DNA from 3 places in the Aeribacillus sp. FSL K6-1305 genome. Region 2 is predicted to be linked to each of the others. Evidence: predicted binding sites of a transcription regulator. Region 2 holds the regulator's gene; each other region holds the start of a gene.
What was found. Region 2 encodes LexA, which represses DNA repair genes until DNA is damaged. Its sites were predicted from a motif close to CGAACATATGTTCG; they were not measured.
Positions count from the first base shown of each region.

Region 1: the regulator LexA is predicted to act here: its motif matches at 1,938-1,951, upstream of NST97_RS06410 (Y-family DNA polymerase).
Region 3: the regulator LexA is predicted to act here: its motif matches at 1,854-1,867, upstream of uvrB (excinuclease ABC subunit UvrB).

Region 1 covers NZ_JBBOQV010000001.1:1,332,119-1,338,997, forward strand. The annotation lists gene NST97_RS06405 (YolD-like family protein) at 258-587, opposite strand; gene NST97_RS06410 (Y-family DNA polymerase) at 626-1,882, opposite strand; gene NST97_RS06415 (SDR family NAD(P)-dependent oxidoreductase) at 2,224-3,018, opposite strand; gene NST97_RS06420 (MBL fold metallo-hydrolase) at 3,019-3,987, opposite strand; gene proC (pyrroline-5-carboxylate reductase) at 4,309-5,145, shown strand; gene namA (NADPH dehydrogenase NamA) at 5,274-6,299, shown strand; gene rnz (ribonuclease Z) at 6,563-6,879, opposite strand, start outside.
Region 2 covers NZ_JBBOQV010000001.1:854,131-861,009, reverse strand. The annotation lists gene NST97_RS04025 (aldo/keto reductase) at 1-670, shown strand, start outside; gene NST97_RS04020 (LOG family protein) at 768-1,349, shown strand; gene NST97_RS04015 (lysophospholipid acyltransferase family protein) at 1,433-2,017, opposite strand; gene gdhA (NADP-specific glutamate dehydrogenase) at 2,752-4,131, opposite strand; gene lexA (transcriptional repressor LexA) at 4,461-5,084, opposite strand; gene yneA (cell division suppressor protein YneA) at 5,243-5,557, shown strand; gene NST97_RS03995 (YneB family resolvase-like protein) at 5,576-6,226, shown strand; gene NST97_RS03990 (DUF896 domain-containing protein) at 6,302-6,532, shown strand; gene tkt (transketolase) at 6,604-6,879, shown strand, end outside.
Region 3 covers NZ_JBBOQV010000002.1:1,432,000-1,438,878, forward strand. The annotation lists gene NST97_RS16670 (ROK family protein) at 1-439, shown strand, start outside; gene NST97_RS16675 (hypothetical protein) at 926-1,219, shown strand; gene NST97_RS16680 (CsbA family protein) at 1,580-1,810, shown strand; gene uvrB (excinuclease ABC subunit UvrB) at 1,936-3,918, shown strand; gene uvrA (excinuclease ABC subunit UvrA) at 3,925-6,801, shown strand.

The sequences.
Region 1 (6,879 bases), 480 kb from region 2:
AAGTTTGCCGCTCGCTTCCTTCAGATTCCGCGTCACCACGGACACCCTTGCGTTAAGCTAACTGCTACTTCTGCCTTCGCAGCTCGGGACTTTCACCCTATAGATTACACCCATGCCGGGCGCACACACAAAAAGCCCAATTTCTCAAATTTTTAGAAATTGGGCTTTTAATTATCGTCATTTTCTAAGCGTTGTAAATCTGCATTTTCCTGACCTTACGCTACCCCTATTAAGTTTGTATTTCTAATGCTGTTTTCTTAGTATTGCTCAATTTCAATAATATCTCCTAATTTTAAAACATGTTTTTTAGTCAAGTAATCAACAATTCGTAATTCTCTTTTTAGCTGATCGATATAATGAATATTGCCGACAAGCTTCTTTATTTCACCTTTTTGATAATAGGTGAATTGTAGAGTAATGTTCTCTTCCATAGCCTCACAGATAACTTCATTAAATTCTTCATATTTTTGTTCATCTAAAACCGGTTTTTCGACTTTATCTAAACTTTCATTGTATTCCCTTAGCAATTTCACATGCTCGGGCAGCATCATGGCTGTCCATTTTATGCTTCCACGATCCTGAATCATTGTTTATCCCATCCTTTGCTTTCTTTTCTTCATTTTCGTTACGCATAATGCCCGCCGATCAGCTTGTTGCGGTGAAGACTCGTTCCTGCCTTCGTATACGAAACAGCGCGCAGCAGTGCATTGGAGCCGTGCTTGTTCCGAATCGCATCCATTACATATCCTAAACGATGCTCTTTTATGCGGTTCGGCCTAAACAAATCAAGCTGCATGCCGCTGTCTTTTTCCACGTTGGAAAGAGAGATGGAAATTTTTCTGACCGTCTTCCCCTCATAAAAACGATCAAACAGCGAAAGGCAGGCTCGATAAAGATCCATCGTAATATTTGTTGAGACATCCATCGTTTTGGAACGGTAAAATCCTCCTCCGCCTTCCTTTTGGCTGTAGCCGATTCCAAGGCTGATTGTTCTCCCCGCCATCCGGTGTTCCCTCGCTCTTTTTGCCACTTCCTCGCACATTTCTAAGATGACGCATTTTACCTCTTCGGGGTCCGGATAGTCGCGAAGCAATATTTGATTTTTTCCAAAACTGATTTGCCCCAGCATAATCGGAGAGCCTATGTCGGAAAGATCTATTCCCCATGCGTGGTAATAAAGCTGATTCCCCATGACGCCGAACTTCTTTTCAAGGAGCTCTAACGGATAATTTGCGAGCTGACCGACTGTAAAAATTCCCATTCGATTTAACGTTTTTTCAAGTCTTGCCCCAATCCCCCACATCTTACGCAACGGCTTGATGCTCCACAGCTTCGTTTTGACATCATCATACGTCCATTCCGCTATACCTTTCTTTTTCGCCTCCAAATCTAGACAAAGCTTCGCCATCAATATGTTTGGACCGATCCCGACCGCACATGGGAGAGAAAATTCATTTCGTAAATCTTCCACAATTTTTTCGGCCAGACTATGCGCATCCCCCCAAAGTCTTTCTGTTCCATCTGCAGTAATAAAACATTCATCTACGCTGTAAACATGGATGTTTTCTTTCGGAACATAGCGGTTCAGCAGCCGAGTAATTTCAGCAGAAATCCGTAAATACGTCGCCATTTTCGGAGTGATGAGGCGGATGCGGGGGTCGTTTGGAATTTGAAATAAGCGGGATCCGGTTTGAATTCCGAAATCTTCCTTCAGTTTTGGTGAAGCGGCCAATACAATGCTTCCTGCCCGATCTTTGTCCCCAACGATAGCAATGTGGGATGTTAAAGGATCAAGCCCAAGCATGACCGCCGCACAGCTCGCATAAAAGCTTTTCATATCGATGCATAATATATGCCGGTTTGTAAACGATTCATAATTCATTCCATCATCCCCTTATGAGAATGTATGTTCGGTTTTATTTTATTTTCATTGTATAGGAATATACGTTCGGTTTCAATGGGAATTTGCGCCATTTTTCGCGGTACAAAAGGAGCATAACAACGAAGTACGGCATCGAAAAACAGATATTAAGCTTGGAAACAGCTTATTCAAAATACAGCCGCGTTTTTTAGAAGATTTAAGTTGGAGACAAATCGGTGAACGAGCTGAATTTTTTGTCAAAATAAAAAGACGCTTGACGCGCCTTTTCAGAAGTGAGAGCGGAGATTTTAGCGAAAAGTCCGCCTTCAGCTTTCTGTTCATTTCCTGCATCATGCTCCCGGTCATTTTTGCCGAAACAAATTTCCGGCAACTTTTTCAAATAGGGAGGGCATGAGACGATAAACAAGCCCGCCAAGCTCCATCCAAACAGGCATATTAATTTCCCGTTTATTTGTCAGCATCACGCTCACGATTTTTTGTGCAACAGCTTCCGGATTAAGCATCCAGCGTTGGACATTTTTCACATAATCCCCTGACGTATCGGCAAGATTGAAAAAATCCGTTTCAATTGGACCCGGATTGACAGATGTTACAAAAATCCCGCGGTCCGCCACTTCCATCCGCAAGCTGTTCGTAAAGCCTAAAACAGCATGTTTTGTAGCAGAATAGAGGCTTGATTTCGGAGTAGCTATTTTGCCAGCCTGAGAAGCGACATTAATAATATGCCCTTCCCGTTGGGCCAGCATCTTCGGAAGAACCAGCTTTGTCGCAGCAATTAATCCGAACACGTTTACTTTAAACATTTGCTGCATCTCTTCAAATGTTGCTTCCTCTGCATTTCGAAAAATACCAAAACCAGCATTATTGACTAAAACATCCACTCGGTCAAAATTCTCTGTGATGTCCGTAAATACTTCGGAAACTGCGTCAAGGTCACTGACATCCAGTTCGTAATATGTACAAGAAATAGAGTGAGAGGCTTGTAGCTCATCCGAAAGTTTCTTGAGACGATCCTTCCTCCTAGCCAGCAAAACTAAGTGTCCACCGCTTTCTGCAACGATCCTTGCGATTTTTTCCCCGATCCCGCTCGATGCCCCCGTAATAACTACCAATCGATCTTTAAGCCGCGAATTCATTTATTTGTCACCTCTTCGTTGCACGGAAAAAAGTAAAACTCCATTTTCTATTCTTTTGTTAATTTTTCCATATTGTTCTAAATAATCAAGCTGAGCAACAGTTTCTGATATAGCAAATAAAAGCTCTTGTTGATAAGCAGACGGAAAAAGAAGCTTGCAAAGAGCAAACACCGTCATTTCCTGTTTTTCTAAATGCTTTAATACGGTGAGCGCGCGTTCATGCTGTTTGTCTAAACGGTTCCGAATCAACAGATGAGGATCGAAAAATTCATCTTTATGACCCGGAAAGACAACAGAAATCGGAATATGCAAAAGCTTTTTCAAAGATTCATTATATTGCAGCTGAGGTTTTGGACGCTCTTTTCCTTCATACGGCATTTCAAGAACAGGATTGGAGGAAATGGTTTTCAGCAAATGATCGCCGCCGATCATTCGGCAGTCTTTCTCATTGTACAAAACGATATGGCTTTGGGCATGTCCAGGAGTCTCAATGACCGTAAACCCAGGCATCCCGTCTATTTCATCTCCTTCTTGAATGGAGGAGGTCAGCGGATGATTGCGTGGATATAAGGAAAGATCAAGATGATCTAAGTGTGACGCAAACGACTCTGGGACGGCAAACTGCTTCAATAATTCTAAAAAAAATTCCTTTTGCCGATCAAAAAAACGCACATCATGAGAAAGCCAAGGAGCAAGCAAACGATGGCCCAAAACACGAAGATCGCCATCTAAAAAATCGAGCAAACCGATATGGTCAGGATGATGGTGGGTAAGAATGACTTGCTCAATATCCTCAGGCACAAGCCCTATTTCCTTCAGCTTACGTTCAAAAACTCTCCACGCTTCCTCCGTTTTCATCCCTGCATCCACTAATGTCAATGCGTCCCCTTTTACAACATACACGTTCACATCTTTAATCGGATAAGGTATAGGGATCGTTATTTTATAAATTGCATCTTTGCTGAACATTTTTGCAAACCGCCTTTAATTTTTTAATATAACTTATTTTACACATGATAAATCAATTTGTCATTTTATTCGAATAATTCATAAGTATACTTGACAAGCAGTTGGAACTGATAAAAAATTAATTCTACAACGCTTTTAGAATTTAAGGCAGGGAAACATTTCATCATACAAGCCCATCCAAAGCATGCGCTTCTGTTGCTTAACAGATGAATAGTAAAACGTTTTCTCGCTACCTTTCCCACTGAATCTCTTCTCTTTTAAACTAAGTTTATAGGGAAGAAGTTCAAAACATATAAAACGATCAGGAAGGAGTCTCTTTTTATGTACAAGTTTGGATTTATCGGAGCAGGATCTATGGCGGAAGCTATTATATCCGGATTGATCAACGGGAACAAGTGCCGGAGAGAAGAGATCGTTGTGACAAACCGTTCCAATGAAAAGCGGCTCGAGGAGCTGCAAAAAACATACGGCGTCACGATGACAAAAGATAAAAAGCATCTGTTTGACAACACAAAAACGATTTTTTTCGCGATGAAGCCGAAGGACGTTGACGAGGCAGTAAAAACAGTCCGCGAATACGCAACAGAAAACCATCTTGTTATTTCCATGCTTGCAGGCGTTTCAACGAAAGCAATTGAAACATTATTCAACAAACGTATTCCCGTCATTCGAGCAATGCCGAATACGTCCGCTACCATCAGACAATCAGCAACCGCCTTGGCACAAGGACAATATGCAACGGATGGTGACCTGTCAGCAGCTGTTGAACTGTTTCAATTGATCGGAACAGTCGAAATTGTTGAAGAAGACAAGCTCGATGCCGTCACAGGACTGGCAGGAAGCGGACCAGCCTATATTTATTACATAGTAGAAGCAATGGAAAAAGCAGCAGAAGAAATCGGTTTAGAAAAGTCCATGGCGCGCTCCCTCATTGTTCAAACACTTTATGGGGCAGCATTAATGTTAAAAACGTCTGACAAAGAGCCGTCTACTCTAAGAAAAGAAATAATGAGCCCAGGCGGCACAACTGAAGCCGGCTTAAGCGTCCTAAACAATCATCACGTAGATGAAGCTATTATAAGCTGTGTGAAACGGGCAGTCGAACGGTCAAAAGAATTAAACAGCGCTTTGGAGGAAAAACTGGTGAACGAACAATAATTTGAAATCGGACTCGGGTTCAGCGAGCAATACTGAACCCCTTTTTATATTTACCAAGCAGATCATATGACAAAAATAATCATAATTGCTAAAATTTTAAAGGAAATATTTAGGGAGGCGAATAAAAGATGAAAGACCGTTTATTATTTTCTCCATTTACGATTAAAGATGTCACATTGAAAAATCGAATTGTCATGTCGCCGATGTGCATGTACTCCGCCGCAAATAAAAAAGGATTTCTTGAAGATTTTCATTTCACACATTACATTTCAAGAGCGGTAGGACAGGTGGGCCTCATCATTCTTGAAGCAACAGCTGTTACGCCGGAAGGCAGAATTTCTGAATTGGACCTCGGTATATGGGAAGATGACCATATTATAAAATTGGCTGAACTTGTGCAGCAAATCAAATCATACGGAGCGAAAACAGGCATCCAGCTTGCTCATGCAGGAAGAAAGTCAAATGTGAGCGGAGACATATTCGCCCCATCTTCAATTCCTTTTGATCAAAACAGCCGTACACCGAAAGAACTGACAAAAGAACAAATAAAAGAAACGGTTGAAAAATTTCAATTAGGAGCAAAACGAGCTAAGGACGCAGGCTTTGATATCATCGAAATCCATGCTGCCCACGGTTATCTCATTAACGAATTTTTATCTCCGCTATCAAACAAACGAAATGATGAGTATGGCGGAAGCTTAGAGAACCGCTACCTGTTTTTAAAAGAGGTTATCCAAGCCGTAAGGAAAGTGTGGGAAGGCCCGTTGTTTGTCCGTGTTTCCGCCAGTGACTATGTTGAAGGCGGATCGACGATAAATGATTACGTACAAATTGCTAAATGGCTGAAAGAGGATGGTGTCGATTTGATTGATGTCAGCTCAGGAGGGCTTGTCCCGGCAAATATAGATGTTTATCCCGGGTACCAAGTGCCATTTAGCGAAAAAATCAGACAGGAAGCAAACATCAAAACAGGGGCAGTCGGCTTAATTACTTCACCTTTGCAGGCGGAAGAGATTTTAAAAAACAACCGGGCGGATCTTATTTTTGTCGCCCGCGAATTATTGAGAAATCCATATTGGCCTTACCATGCAGCTAATGAACTAAACGCAAAAATTGAATCGCCGACACAATATGAACGCGGATGGCGCGTATAAAAGAAGAAGCTGTCTCAAAAAAGCCTTTTGAGGCAGCTTTTGTTTGCATATTGCATTTTCCAAAGCATACAGTGAGTGTTGAATCAACATATAATTCTTTCATTGCCGCAACCGAAAAAATTTTGAAAGTTCAGAGATTCTGCAAGAATCATGTCGACGATTTTTTTGCCCGATTATAGGACTAAATATACCTGTAGACGATTCTTTTATTCTATGTAAAAAAGGCGGCGAAAGTTTCATTTTTGGCATCCCCATACCATTTTCTACTTTTTAGGAATTGGGACACATAAAAAATCATGGGCAAGGCTTGCTTCAGGAAATACAGCCCTTGCTTCAGCCAGAAGCATTTGACAATCCTTTTCGCCTTGATATCGCGAGCTAATATGCGTCAGCCATAACGTTTTTGCGTTTGCCTCTAAAGCAATTTGCGCTGCTTGAACTGTTGTCGAATGAAAATAATTGTAGGCCAAAAGCTCTTCATCCTTTGCAAATGTCGCCTCATGCACTAAAACATCCGCATCCTTTGATAATTCGACGCTTTGCTTGCAATATCTTGTATCACCCAAAATCGAAACAATCC
Region 2 (6,879 bases):
TCACAAATTTGTAGACGGAAAAGTTGTTCTTGATAACTCTCCCGATTTCCTTGGCGAGTCGGTCGAGGGCAGCCTGAAACGCTTAAAAACGGATTACATAGATTTATATTACATTCATTTTCCGGACGAAACGACACCGAAGGATGAAGCTGTCGGTGAATTGAAGAAGCTTAAGGATGAAGGGAAAATTCGTGCGATCGGTGTATCGAATTTCTCGCTCGAACAATTAAAAGAAGCGAACAAAGATGGGTATGTCGATGTAATTCAGTCCGAATATAACTTATTTAAACGACAAGCAGAAAAAGATTTGCTTCCTTACACGGCGGAAAATGGAATATCGTTTATACCATATTTTCCACTTGCCTCAGGTCTATTAAGCGGAAAATATTCGAAAGATGAGAAGTTCAATGATTCACGTGCACAAAATCCTTTGTTTCAAGGGGAAGCATTTGCGCGTAATCTCGAAAAAGTCGAGCAATTGCGTCCAATCGCAGAAGCGAAAAATGCTGAAATTGCTCACGTTGTGCTAGCATGGTATTTAACGGTCGATTCCATCGATGCGATCATCCCTGGTGCGAAGAAGCCGGAACAGGTACTTGACAATTTAAAAACGTTAGATGTCCAGTTAACAAAGGAAGAAATAGAGAAAATCAGTCAGATTTTTCAATAATTTTGTAAAAAAGCTGTGATGGAAATATCCCATTCACAGCTTTTAATAGGACTTTCTCATTCGTCAGAACGTTTAGAGAAGAAGCAGGAGTGGTAATATGAGACGTGTTTGTGTTTTTGCAGGATCGAATCCGGGAACAAATCCTAAGTATAAAGAAGCAGCTATCAAACTGGGAGAAGAATTGGTAAAAAACAGGCTTGAGCTCGTATATGGAGGCTCCAGCATTGGTCTGATGGGAGTGATTGCAAACACCGTATTAGAGTTAGGAGGCACCGTATTGGGCGTTATGCCGACGAATTTATTTCAAGGAGAGGTTGTCCACAAGCATCTCACTCAGCTTTATGAAGTCAATGATATGCATGAGCGGAAAGCAAAAATGGGAGAGCTTTCAGATGCGTTCATTGCTCTTCCCGGAGGCTATGGTACTTTTGAGGAAATATTTGAAGCGGTTAGCTGGGGGCAGCTTGGGATTCATGAAAAGCCTGTGGCGTTGTTAAATATCGATGACTATTACACGCCGGTAAAACAGATGATTGAGAATGCGGTAGAGGGAGGCTTCATGCCTGAAACGCATAAACAGTTTATGATTTTTGCAGACAATCCCTCTATATTAATAGATAAACTTCGTGCGTACAAACCGCCTTTGAAGACAAATAAGTGGATCGAACTAGATCGATAAATGAAAATATCAGAACTTTACTTCGCCTTTAGCTTTCTGATCAGTTTGTCTAAAAATGACAAGCTGATCAGAAACGTCAATGTTTAGTCGTTTATGCTTTTTTCAAGAGCTTTCAGCTTATGTTCAAGCTGTTGAAGCGCATCATCAATTTGATTTGCATTTTTCTCTAAATAGATTGGTTCGCCAAATGCAACGACAGCTTTTTTCCCGGCAAAAAAATCTTTTAAACTTTTTGGACCATGATAGGTTGCAGGCAATATGGGAACGCCGGCTTTCATCGCAATTGTAACCGCGCCTCTTTTTAAAGGAACTTCCTCGTCTGTTCTTGTGCCGCTCGGGAAAATTCCAACAACTTTATTTTCTTTTAACAGTTTCAAAGGAATTTTTAGTGCGCTCGGTCCAGGATTTTCACGATTAACTGGAAAAGCATGCATCTTTTTCAAAAACCAACCTATGAGCGTGTTCTGAAACAATTCTTTTTTGGCCATATAATGGACATGAATTGGAAAAAGTGCTGCGGCGAGCAAGACTACATCTACCCAGCTGCGATGAGAGCATGTAACAATAAAACGATGGTCTGCCGGAATATGCTGCTTGCCTTTGACTTCTAGCAAACTAAAAATTTTAATGATCAATATTGCAAGTTTTCCTGCTAAATGATAAATCATTTTGTTCCCCCCCCCCGAATGACTTCCAGAAATATGTTTGCGTTGCAAAAGATCTGTATTTTCGGTTAGGGCGCATGTCGATTTTGTCTGCGTTCAGTTTAGCATTTTTACGTGATGCATGTAAAGTCGGTAGTACATCGTCAACGAATCGTCTTATCCAAAGTCAGTCAGTGAAAATACCGCCGTTTCATTTGGAGGAAGGGCGGGTCGTATTCGGTGTTTTTTAGATGAACAAGTATTTGTGCTGAAGGTTGTTGGCGCTGGATAAAAGGGGCAACCACATCAATAATAAAATGTTTTAATTGGAAAAATCAATTTTAATAGCAGTTACTTTGTTTCTATAAATTTTATACTTAATGATACAAAATATTGAGAGTAAAGAAGAGAAGAAGCAGAAAAACGAACATCAGCGCAATCTGTCTTTTTTAATTAAAAAGCAAGAGACAATCAGTCCAGGCATCAGCGTAAAAAAATATGTAAGATAATCTGACATAAAACTTCAATTCTCTCATTGAATGGGATACACTGATAGAGAAAAATTTGATCCAATCGTGGAAATAAAGAAGAGTGAATTTGGATCGGTGTGATGTCAATTTCTATTCACTCAAGTTAAGATGGGGTATTATAGTGAGCATGATGAATCGCCAAAGCAGGTTAGGTAAAGCTTTAGCGATTATCATATATGTTTACTCACTATAAAGAATAAATGATGGAAATGACCATTTTTCTATCTTTTAAATGACTCCTTGTTCTACCATTGCATCAGCGACTTTTTTAAATCCTGCAATGTTAGCGCCGACGACAAGATTTCCGGAGCAGCCGTATTCATTTGCAGCGTTGACGCAATTTCGGTAAATGTTCTTCATGATATCACGTAATTTTGCGTCGACATCTTCAAAGCTCCAAGACAATCTTGCGCTGTTTTGAGCCATTTCTAATGCTGAAACAGCAACTCCGCCTGCGTTAGCAGCTTTTGCAGGTCCAAAAAGAATATTGTTTGATAAAAACACGTCGATCGCTTCTAATGTAGACGGCATGTTGGCGCCTTCTCCAACAGCTTTGAGTCCGTTGGAAACAAGGAGTTCAGCTGCTTTTTTATCGATTTCATTTTGAGTAGCGCATGGGAGGGCAATATCGCATGGAATGGACCAAATTCCGGAACAGCCTTCATAATATTCTGCATGAGGATGTTCATTTACATATTCTTTAATTCTTTTTCTTTCAACTTCTTTTAACCTTCTAACCGTTTCAAGATTAATTCCATTTTTATCAAAAATGTAGCCATCAGAGTCGCTGCATGCGACAACTTTTGCACCTAATTGTGTTGCTTTTTCAATCGCATATATGGCAACGTTCCCAGAACCAGAGACAACAACTGTGCTTCCTTTGAAGCTTAATCCATGGTCATTAAGCATTTCTTCAACAAAATAAACAGTTCCATAACCTGTCGCTTCGGTTCTCGCTAAGCTTCCGCCGTACCCAATGCCTTTTCCGGTTAACACCCCAGCTTCAAATCCGCCGCGTATTCTTTTATATTGGCCAAACAAGTATCCGATCTCTCTTGCGCCAACTCCAATATCACCGGCAGGAACGTCAATATCTGGTCCAATATGTTTGTAAAGCTCTGTCATAAAGCTTTGTGTAAATCTCATAATTTCCCCATCTGATTTACCTTTCGGATCAAAATCAGATCCGCCTTTTCCTCCGCCGATCGGCTGCCCAGTCAATGAATTTTTGAAGATTTGTTCAAATCCTAAAAATTTAATAATGCTGGCGTTGACGGTCGGGTGAAAGCGCAAGCCTCCTTTATATGGCCCAATTGCACTATTATATTGCACTCTAAATCCGCGGTTTACACGCACTTTTCCTTCGTCATCCACCCATGGAACGCGAAAAATGATCAATCTTTCCGGCTCAACAATTCTTTCAAGTATTCCGTGCTTTATATATGTAGGATGTTGAGCAAATACAGGCACAAGCGAGTCAAATATTTCTTTTACAGCTTGAAGAAACTCAGGCTCATTCGGATTTTTTTCTTGCACGGATTGAAATACTTCATTGACATATTGCTTTGCATTTTCCAGTTCACTTTGTTTCATAAGTAATTGATTCATAGCACCTCTCCTATACCTAAAATTTAAGCAGTTAGAAGAATTCAAACAATTCAGTAAATCATCCCGGCACTGGCTAAGGAAGCGAAATCTACAATAAAAAATTCTACAACAAAATAAATCAAAAAACAATGACTGTTGAGAATTGTTGCATAATAGCTTTGCATGCAGGCGCGGAGAAGGCGCCTGAAATTTGTTTCATTGAATCTAGCTTGTCTGCATACATATTGATTAGAAAACATTTTTAAAAATTTAACATCGCTAAGAGAGGGAATGTTGAAAATTTTATAAAAAGAAAAAGGATGCCTCACCTGTTTTGAGACATCGAATATTCAGTGTATGGAACGGTATAGCCCGATCACTTTTCCGAGTATTGTCACATTTTTTAAAATAATCGGTTCCATTGTTGGGTTTTCCGGCTGAAGCCGTATAAAGTCTTTTTCTTTGAAAAACCTTTTTACGGTCGCTTCATTGTCGTCTGTGAGCGCGACAACGATGTCGCCGTTATTGGCTGTTTGCTGTTGTCTGACAATAACTAAATCTCCGTCCAGAATGCCTGCTTCGATCATGCTTTCTCCGACTACTTCAAGCATGAAAAGTTGATCATCACCTGATGCAATATGATTCGGAAGCGGAAAATATTCTTCGATGTTTTCAACGGCAGTGATCGGAATACCAGCCGTCACTTTTCCGATGACCGGCACGTTGATCACATTGTTTGTTAGAAGGTGGCTGCCATCATCGTCCAAAATTTCAATGGCTCTCGGCTTTGTGGGGTCTCTTCTAATCAGTCCTTTGCTCTCAAGCTTTGCTAAATGCCCGTGAACAGTTGAACTGGAGGCAAGACCGACCGCTTCGCCGATTTCTCTTACAGAGGGAGGGTATCCTTTCTTTTTTACTTCCTCCTTAATGAAGTTCAAAATATCTTGTTGTCTCTTAGATAATTTTGTTGACATGTCAAGCACCTCAGTCATATCAATTTGTGTCGATTATAGCATGATTTTTCCAAAAAAGCAAACGTAAGTTCGAATATTTGCTTGACAGAAACATGTGTTCCCTTTTATACTTAAAAACAAAAACCGAACAAATATTCTGTTTCAGGGGGCGGTTCTTAATGGATAAATTATCATGGTCTTACATCGTTTCTTTTTTCCTTGTCATCATGGCGGCAGTTTTGGCGATTTCGTATACTGGAGAAAGGGAAGAGCTCGATCATTATATGGAGGTTCAAGTGAAGGAAGGGGACAGTTTGTGGAAAATCGCTGATGAATATAAAGAATATGACAATATGTCTCATTCAGAGTTTGTAAAATGGGTTCAGGAGCGAAACAATCTCCAAAGCCTTGTTGTAAAACCGGGGGAAACAATCGTCATTCCGATTGAAAAAAATAAATACTACAATGCTGAATATTTGGCAAACAAAGAATAACCGCAAGGAGCATTTAACATGAGAGCAGTCGTTTATGCAAGAGTCAGCACTGAAAAGGCAGAGCAGGAAACATCTTTGAAAAGACAAAAAGACGAGCTGTTAAAGCTCGCAGCTGAAAACGGTATGGAAGTTGTTGAAGTGATAGAAGAAAAAGCGAGCGGGTATGATGTTGATCGTGAAGGGGTTTTTCAACTGCTGGAATTGATTGAGGAGAAAGAAATTGAAGCGGTATTAATACAGGATGAAACAAGAATTGGCAGAGGAAATGCCAAAATCGCCATTGTCCATTCCATTTTGAAACAAGGCGTGAAAATTTTCACCGCTGCCCATCGCGGGGAGATGGAACTGTCTGAATCAGACACGATGGTGCTTGAAATTATAGGAATTGTGGAAGAATATCAACGAAAAATTCATAATTTGAAAATAAAGCGGGGAATGTTGAGAGCTATACAAAATGGGTACAGGCCTGAAAAAAATTTAAAGAATAGAAATTCTTCCTATAAAAGAGAGCGAAAAGAAGTTCCGATCGAGGAGATTGACCGATTGCGGAAAAACGGCCTGACATTTTCAGAAATAGCGGCAACATTAAGAGGATTCGGCTATGATGTTTCAAAAGCTACTGTTCATCGCAGATATCAACAATTTTTGTCAGAAAAAGGCGAATCATAGCAATAATTGTTGTCATTAGTGGTTGCATTTAGTATGATAAAAGAGCGCGGCAAAAATATACAAGGGGTTCAGCTTATGATTTCAAAAGAAAAACTTAACCGTATTAATGAACTATCTAAAAAGTCTAAGTCAGAAGGATTGACGCAAGTGGAAAAGCTAGTGCAGCAGCAATTAAGGCAGGAATATTTAGAGTCGTTTCGTCGGGATTTTCAAAACACCTTAAAAAATGTTACAGTGATTGATCCGAAAGGTAATGATGTTACACCGGAAAAATTGAAAAAATTTAAAAATAAAAGGCTGCATTAACGGATGGGTGTTGCCTTATTGCAACAATAAAGATAAGATTATAAACTGAAAATACAGATGAGAGGATGATAATGGTGACTCATTCCATTCAAGATTTATCCATCATGACGATTCGAACATTATCCATTGACGCGATTGAAAAGGCGAATTCCGGACATCCTGGAATGCCAATGGGCGCCGCACCAATGGCTTATGCGCTGTGGACGAAATTTATGAACATTAACCCTGAAAACCCTAATTGGTTTAATCGAGATCGCTTTGTTTTATCTGCCGGACATGGTTCGATGCTGCTTTACAGCTTGCTTCATTTATCGGGTTATGATCTTTCCATGGATGATATTAAATCG
Region 3 (6,879 bases), on a different contig from region 2:
GGAAATGGGGCATATGCTTGTTCGGCGCCATCCTGAAGATTCGTTTGCCGGCAATTGTCCGTATCACAAAGATTGTTTGGAAGGAATGGCATCCGGTCCTGCTATAGAAAAACGCTGGGGAAAAAAGGGGCAAGAATTAGAAAAAAATGAGAAAGTATGGGATTTGGAAGCGTACTATATTGCACAAGGAATTGCCAACCTTATACTCGTTTTATCGCCTAAAAAAATAATAATTGGCGGCGGAGTCGCCAAACAAAAGCAATTGTTCCCCCTTATACATCAAAATGTTCAAGCTTTATTAAACGGTTATGTTCGCCATGAAGTGGTGCTAGAAAACATTGCAGATTATATTGTTCCGCCCGGATTAGGGGATAATGCGGGACTTTGCGGAGCAATCGGTTTAGCATATGAGGCGTTTTTGGAGAATAATCAAAAATAAAGCTCAAGAACATTTATCGGCAAATAATCGTTACAGATAACCCAAGCCATAAAATAAAATCAGGCATACAAAAAATGTGTACAAGAAAAGGAAACTTTCAAGAATGCAGTTAAGAACCAAAAAGAATTAGATAAAGCTAAAACTAATGCTAAAGAGAATTGATCCAAGATATTGCTCGGTGACCTAACAGCTCTTTATGTTACAGCTGAGATGATTAAGTTTAGGTGGCTGGAAGCATTCATTTTTTGATAAGTGGAGTTCAGGAGTATTGCAATGTATATGCTGAAACAAAACGAATATTGAAAAATATTTTTTAATCTTTAAACAATTATTAAACATCTCTACATTTAGAGGGAGAATCAATTAAATTATATATCTTAAAAAAGACAAATTAGACTTAGGGATTTAGAAATTTATTTATTATTTAAAAACAGTATGTCTATGGGATATCTTATTATCGGGGATTAAGAAGACCTTTATAAATACATGAATGAAGAGGATATTCAACAATTTCAAAATGTAATAAAAATCTATGTATTGTCAGATGATCAGTTAAATGAAGAAGATGCAGATATTTTTAGAGAGTTTGCAATGGATTTAGTTGATGGTAAAGATTTTTGTGCATTAATACTGGATTTTCATGTAAATGGAGAATTGTTTGAAAATCTACCACTAGATCTTAAGGTGGAAGATTATCAAAAAATATTACATGCAGTAAATTCTGAATACGATATTTCATATGTAAATTTAGATCATTTGTTTTATCTATCTCAAGATTAAGAAAGAGTATCCAATAGTGAAAAAAGGCGGCTATTGGATGCTTTTTTATATGCTTAGGGGGTGACCGTAAGAAAAAAGTAAATATAGTATAAAAGTTGCTTTTATAAAGGCGAATTTTTTAGCCTATTCTTCATTATTGCATTTAAATATAATCATAAAGCTATTTCTATTCGTTTATTTTGACTTCATCGATTTCAACTATTTCCCCTGTATCCTAGGTTTTCTGACCGCTATACATCGCATTATTTTTTATTCTTTGCATTGGCTTATTTTTCCCTTCTCTTTTGTGGTTTTGCTTGAAAGCTTTTTGAGGGCTTCAATATAATAAATGTATAACCGTTGACGAAAAGAGGTTTTTTTATGATCAAGCTTGTGTTTGCCGCATTCGCCCCTTTTTTGCTTGTCTTATTTTTCACAAGAGTTACATATAGTCATGTCGTTGGGACATTGTTGACGGCTGGTTTATTAATTGCCTCTTATTTTGCAGGTCATATGGATACTATTTATATCGCCATTTTGGATGTAGCCAGCTTAGCAGCTGGTTTTATCGTTGCCAGAAGCATGAAAAAGGATAAGAAAACATCTACTTAAACCTGTTCAACACGATTGACAGGTTTTTATTGTCTATGAAAATCAAACGTCAGTTCGTATTTTTGGTGATTCAGCCTGATTATATGTTAAAATAAAATATAAGTTTCTGAATTGGAGGATGTTCCATGGATCGGTTTGAATTAGTTTCAAATTACCAGCCTCAAGGAGATCAGCCGAAAGCTATCAAAGAGCTGGTGGAGGGAATCAGGCAAGGAAAAAAACATCAGACATTGTTAGGTGCAACTGGAACTGGCAAAACGTTTACGATATCCAATGTGATTAAAGAAGTGAACAAACCGACGCTGGTCATTGCCCATAATAAAACGCTTGCCGGACAGCTGTATAGCGAGTTTAAAGAATTTTTCCCGAACAATGCAGTTGAATATTTTGTCAGCTATTATGACTATTATCAGCCGGAAGCGTATGTTCCGCAAACAGATACGTATATTGAAAAAGATGCGAGCATTAATGATGAAATTGATAAATTAAGACATTCGGCCACCTCTGCATTGTTTGAACGGAAAGATGTTATTATTATCGCAAGCGTTTCTTGCATATATGGTTTAGGTTCGCCAGAAGAATATCGTGAGCTGGTCGTTAGTCTTCGCACAGGAATGGAAATCGAGCGCAATGACTTGCTGCGCCGTTTAGTGGATGTGCAGTATGAAAGAAATGATGTAGATTTTCGCAGGGGAACTTTTCGCGTGCGCGGGGATGTAGTGGAAATTTTCCCTGCTTCGCGCGATGAACATTGTATCCGCGTGGAATTTTTCGGAGATGAAATCGACCGCATCCGTGAAGTTGATGCTCTGACAGGCGAAATTATTGGAGAGCGGGAGCATGTAGCGATTTTCCCGGCATCACACTTTGTGACAAGAGAAGAAAAAATGAAAATTGCCATTGCTAATATTGAAAAGGAGCTTGAGGAACGGCTGCATGAACTGCGGGAGAATGGAAAGCTTTTGGAAGCGCAACGGCTCGAGCAACGGACAAGATATGATTTAGAAATGATGCGGGAGATGGGCTTTTGCTCCGGGATTGAAAACTACTCCCGTCATCTTACATTAAGACCGCCCGGTTCGACTCCTTATACGCTTTTAGATTATTTTGGAGATGATTTTTTGATCGTCATTGACGAGTCGCATGTGACGATTCCGCAAATCCGTGGGATGTACAACGGCGACCAGGCGAGAAAACAAGTGCTTGTCGATCATGGATTCCGTTTGCCTTCAGCACTTGACAACCGTCCGTTAAAATTTGAGGAATTTGAAAAGCATATGAAACATGTCATTTATGTTTCTGCCACCCCTGGGCCGTATGAGCTGGAGCATACGCCGGTTGTTGTTGAACAGATTATCCGCCCGACTGGACTTTTAGATCCAACCATTGACGTCCGACCTGTTGAAGGGCAAATAGACGATTTAATCGGCGAAATTCAAAAGCGGGTTAAACGGAATGAGCGGGTGCTTGTGACCACATTAACGAAAAAAATGGCGGAAGATTTAACGGATTATTTGCGGGAAATCGGGATTAAGGTGACATATCTCCATTCCGAAATTAAAACGCTCGAGCGCATTGAAATTATCCGCGACCTGCGCCTTGGCAAACATGAAGTGTTGGTCGGGATCAATTTGCTCAGGGAAGGGCTTGATATTCCGGAGGTCTCTCTCGTTGCAATTTTGGATGCAGATAAAGAAGGATTTCTTCGTTCGGAACGTTCTCTTATTCAAACAATCGGACGGGCGGCTCGGAACGCAAACGGGCATGTCATTATGTATGCTGATACAATCACAAAATCGATGGAAATCGCCATAAACGAAACAAAACGGCGTCGTGCGATTCAAGAGGAATATAACCGTCAACATGGCATTACGCCAAAAACGATTCAAAAAGATATTCGCGATGTAATTAGGGCGACATATGCAGCGGAAGAGGAAGCAGAATATAAAACGGAAAAGGCTGTGAAGCTGAACAAAATGTCGAAAAAAGATCGAGAACAACTGATAGCCCGTATGGAAAAAGAAATGAAAGAAGCTGCAAAAGCATTAGATTTCGAAAGAGCTGCTGAATTGCGCGATCTAATTTTGGAGCTGAAAGCGGAAGGATGATTGGATATGGCAATGGATAAAATTGTTGTAAAAGGTGCGCGCGCTCATAATTTAAAAAACATTGATGTCACGATTCCAAGAGACAAGCTTGTCGTTGTAACAGGTTTATCGGGATCGGGCAAATCTTCTTTAGCATTTGATACAATTTATGCAGAGGGACAGCGGCGATATGTGGAGTCTTTATCTGCCTATGCCCGCCAATTTTTAGGACAAATGGATAAACCTGATGTCGATGCGATCGAAGGCTTATCGCCGGCCATTTCGATTGATCAAAAAACGACAAGCAGAAATCCGCGTTCAACGGTCGGAACGGTGACAGAAATTTATGACTACCTACGGCTTCTTTTTGCCCGTGTCGGGCGGCCGACATGTCCGGTGCATGGGATAGAAATTTCTTCGCAAACAATCGAACAGATGGTTGACCGAATTATGGAATATCCGGAACGGACAAGACTGCAGGTTCTTGCGCCTGTTGTGGCTGGAAAAAAAGGAATGCATGTGAAAACATTGGAGGAAATAAAAAAGCAAGGGTTTGTCCGCGTGCGGATTGACGGAGAAATGATGGAGCTTACCGATGATATTTCTCTTGAAAAAAATAAAAAACATTCCATCGATGTCGTTGTGGATCGGCTGATCGTGAAAGAGGGGATTATAAGCCGGTTGACCGATTCGATTGAAACAGCTTTAAAATTAGGTGATGGAAAAGTCATAATTGACATCATCGATGGCGAAGAACTGCTTTTCAGTGAACATCATGCCTGCCCGATTTGCGGATTTTCGATTGGAGAGCTTGAACCGCGGATGTTTTCCTTTAACAGCCCGTACGGAGCTTGTCATGCATGTGACGGCTTAGGTTCAAAACTAGAGGTGGATTTGGATCTCGTTATTCCAAATAAAAACTCGACATTAAAGGAACACGCAATTGCACCGTGGGAGCCGACAAGCTCTCAATATTATTCGCAGCTTCTTCAAGCGGTTTGCAACCATTACGGTATTGATATGGACATTCCAGTTAAAGATATACCGAAACATCTGCTCGATAAAATTTTATTTGGAAGCGGCGGGGAAAAAATTTATTTTCGTTATGAGAACGATTTCGGACAAATCCGGGAAGGCTATGTAGAATTTGAAGGTGTGGTCCACAATATAGAACGGCGCTATAAAGAAACGACATCTGATTTCATACGTGAACAAATGGAAAAATATATGACGAATCAGCCGTGTCCGACATGCAAAGGGCATCGACTGAAAAAGGAAAGTCTGGCTGTTCTTATTAACGGACGCCATATCGGACAAGTCACTCAATTATCTATTCGTGAAGCCTATCAGTTTTTTGACCAATTGGCATTGACAGAAAAAGAAATGAAAATTGCCAATTTGATTTTAAGAGAAATAAAAGAACGGCTGAATTTTTTAATTGAGGTAGGTCTTGATTATTTAACATTAAGCAGATCAGCCGGTACGCTCTCTGGTGGAGAAGCGCAAAGAATCCGTCTTGCCACGCAAATCGGATCAAGACTGACAGGAGTACTTTATATATTGGACGAGCCGTCTATCGGTTTGCATCAACGGGACAATGACAGGCTGATCCGTGCTCTCCAAAATATGCGGGATATCGGCAATACGTTGATTGTAGTTGAACATGATGAAGATACGATGCTTGCAGCTGATTATTTGATCGATATTGGGCCGGGAGCTGGCGTGCACGGCGGTCAAGTTGTAGCTGCTGGTACACCAAAAGAAGTGATGAATGATGACCGTTCGCTTACAGGACAATATTTGTCAGGGAAAAAGTTCATTCCATTGCCGGTCGAAAGAAGAAAACCGGATGGTCGGTATATTGAAATAAAAGGAGCAAGCGAGAACAATTTAAAAAATGTAAATGTCAAATTTCCGTTAGGTGTATTTTTGGCAGTAACAGGTGTATCTGGTTCGGGGAAAAGTACGTTAGTCAATGAAATATTACAAAAAGGCTTGGCGCAAAAGCTGAATAACAGTAAAACAAAACCCGGTGCCTATAAAGAAATGAAAGGGATTGAACATCTCGATAAGGTCATCAGCATTGACCAATCTCCGATTGGAAGAACGCCGCGTTCAAATCCAGCTACGTATACCGGCGTATTTGACGATATTCGTGATGTGTTTGCAGCAACGAATGAAGCGAAAGTAAGAGGCTATAAAAAAGGACGCTTCAGTTTTAATGTGAAGGGCGGCCGCTGTGAAGCATGCCGAGGCGATGGAATCATTAAAATTGAAATGCATTTTCTTCCAGATGTATATGTTCCGTGTGAAGTATGCCACGGAAAAAGATATAACCGGGAAACTCTTGAAGTCACATATAAAGGAAAAAATATTGCGGATATTTTAGAAATGACTGTGGAAGACGCACTCCAGTTCTTTGAAAATATTCCAAAAATCAAACGGAAGCTGCAAACCATTTACGATGTAGGACTTGGTTATATGAAACTTGGTCAGCCGGCTACGACAATGTCCGGTGGGGAAGCACAACGGATAAAGCTTGCTTCAGAGCTGCATCGCAGATCTACTGGAAGATCGCTGTATATTTTAGATGAACCGACAACAGGGCTGCATGTTGACGATATTGCTAGGCTCTTGAAGGTTTTGCATCGGCTTGTTGAAAACGGAGATACAGTTCTTGTAATTGAGCATAACTTAGATGTGATTAAATCAGCTGACTATATCATCGACCTTGGACCAGAAGGCGGGGACGGCGGAGGAACAATCATTGCAACGGGTACCCCTGAAGAAGTGGCAGAAGCGAAACAGTCTTATACAGGAAAATATTTAAAACCGATTTTGGATCGGGATCGGGAGAGAATGAAAAATTTCATTTTGAAAAAAGAGGCAGCGGCAAACAGTTAAATAGGCTGTTGCCAGTCTCTTTTAAATGACGAAGAATGTTCCTGAAACGGATGGTTTTACTCCATCGGTTTTCAGGAG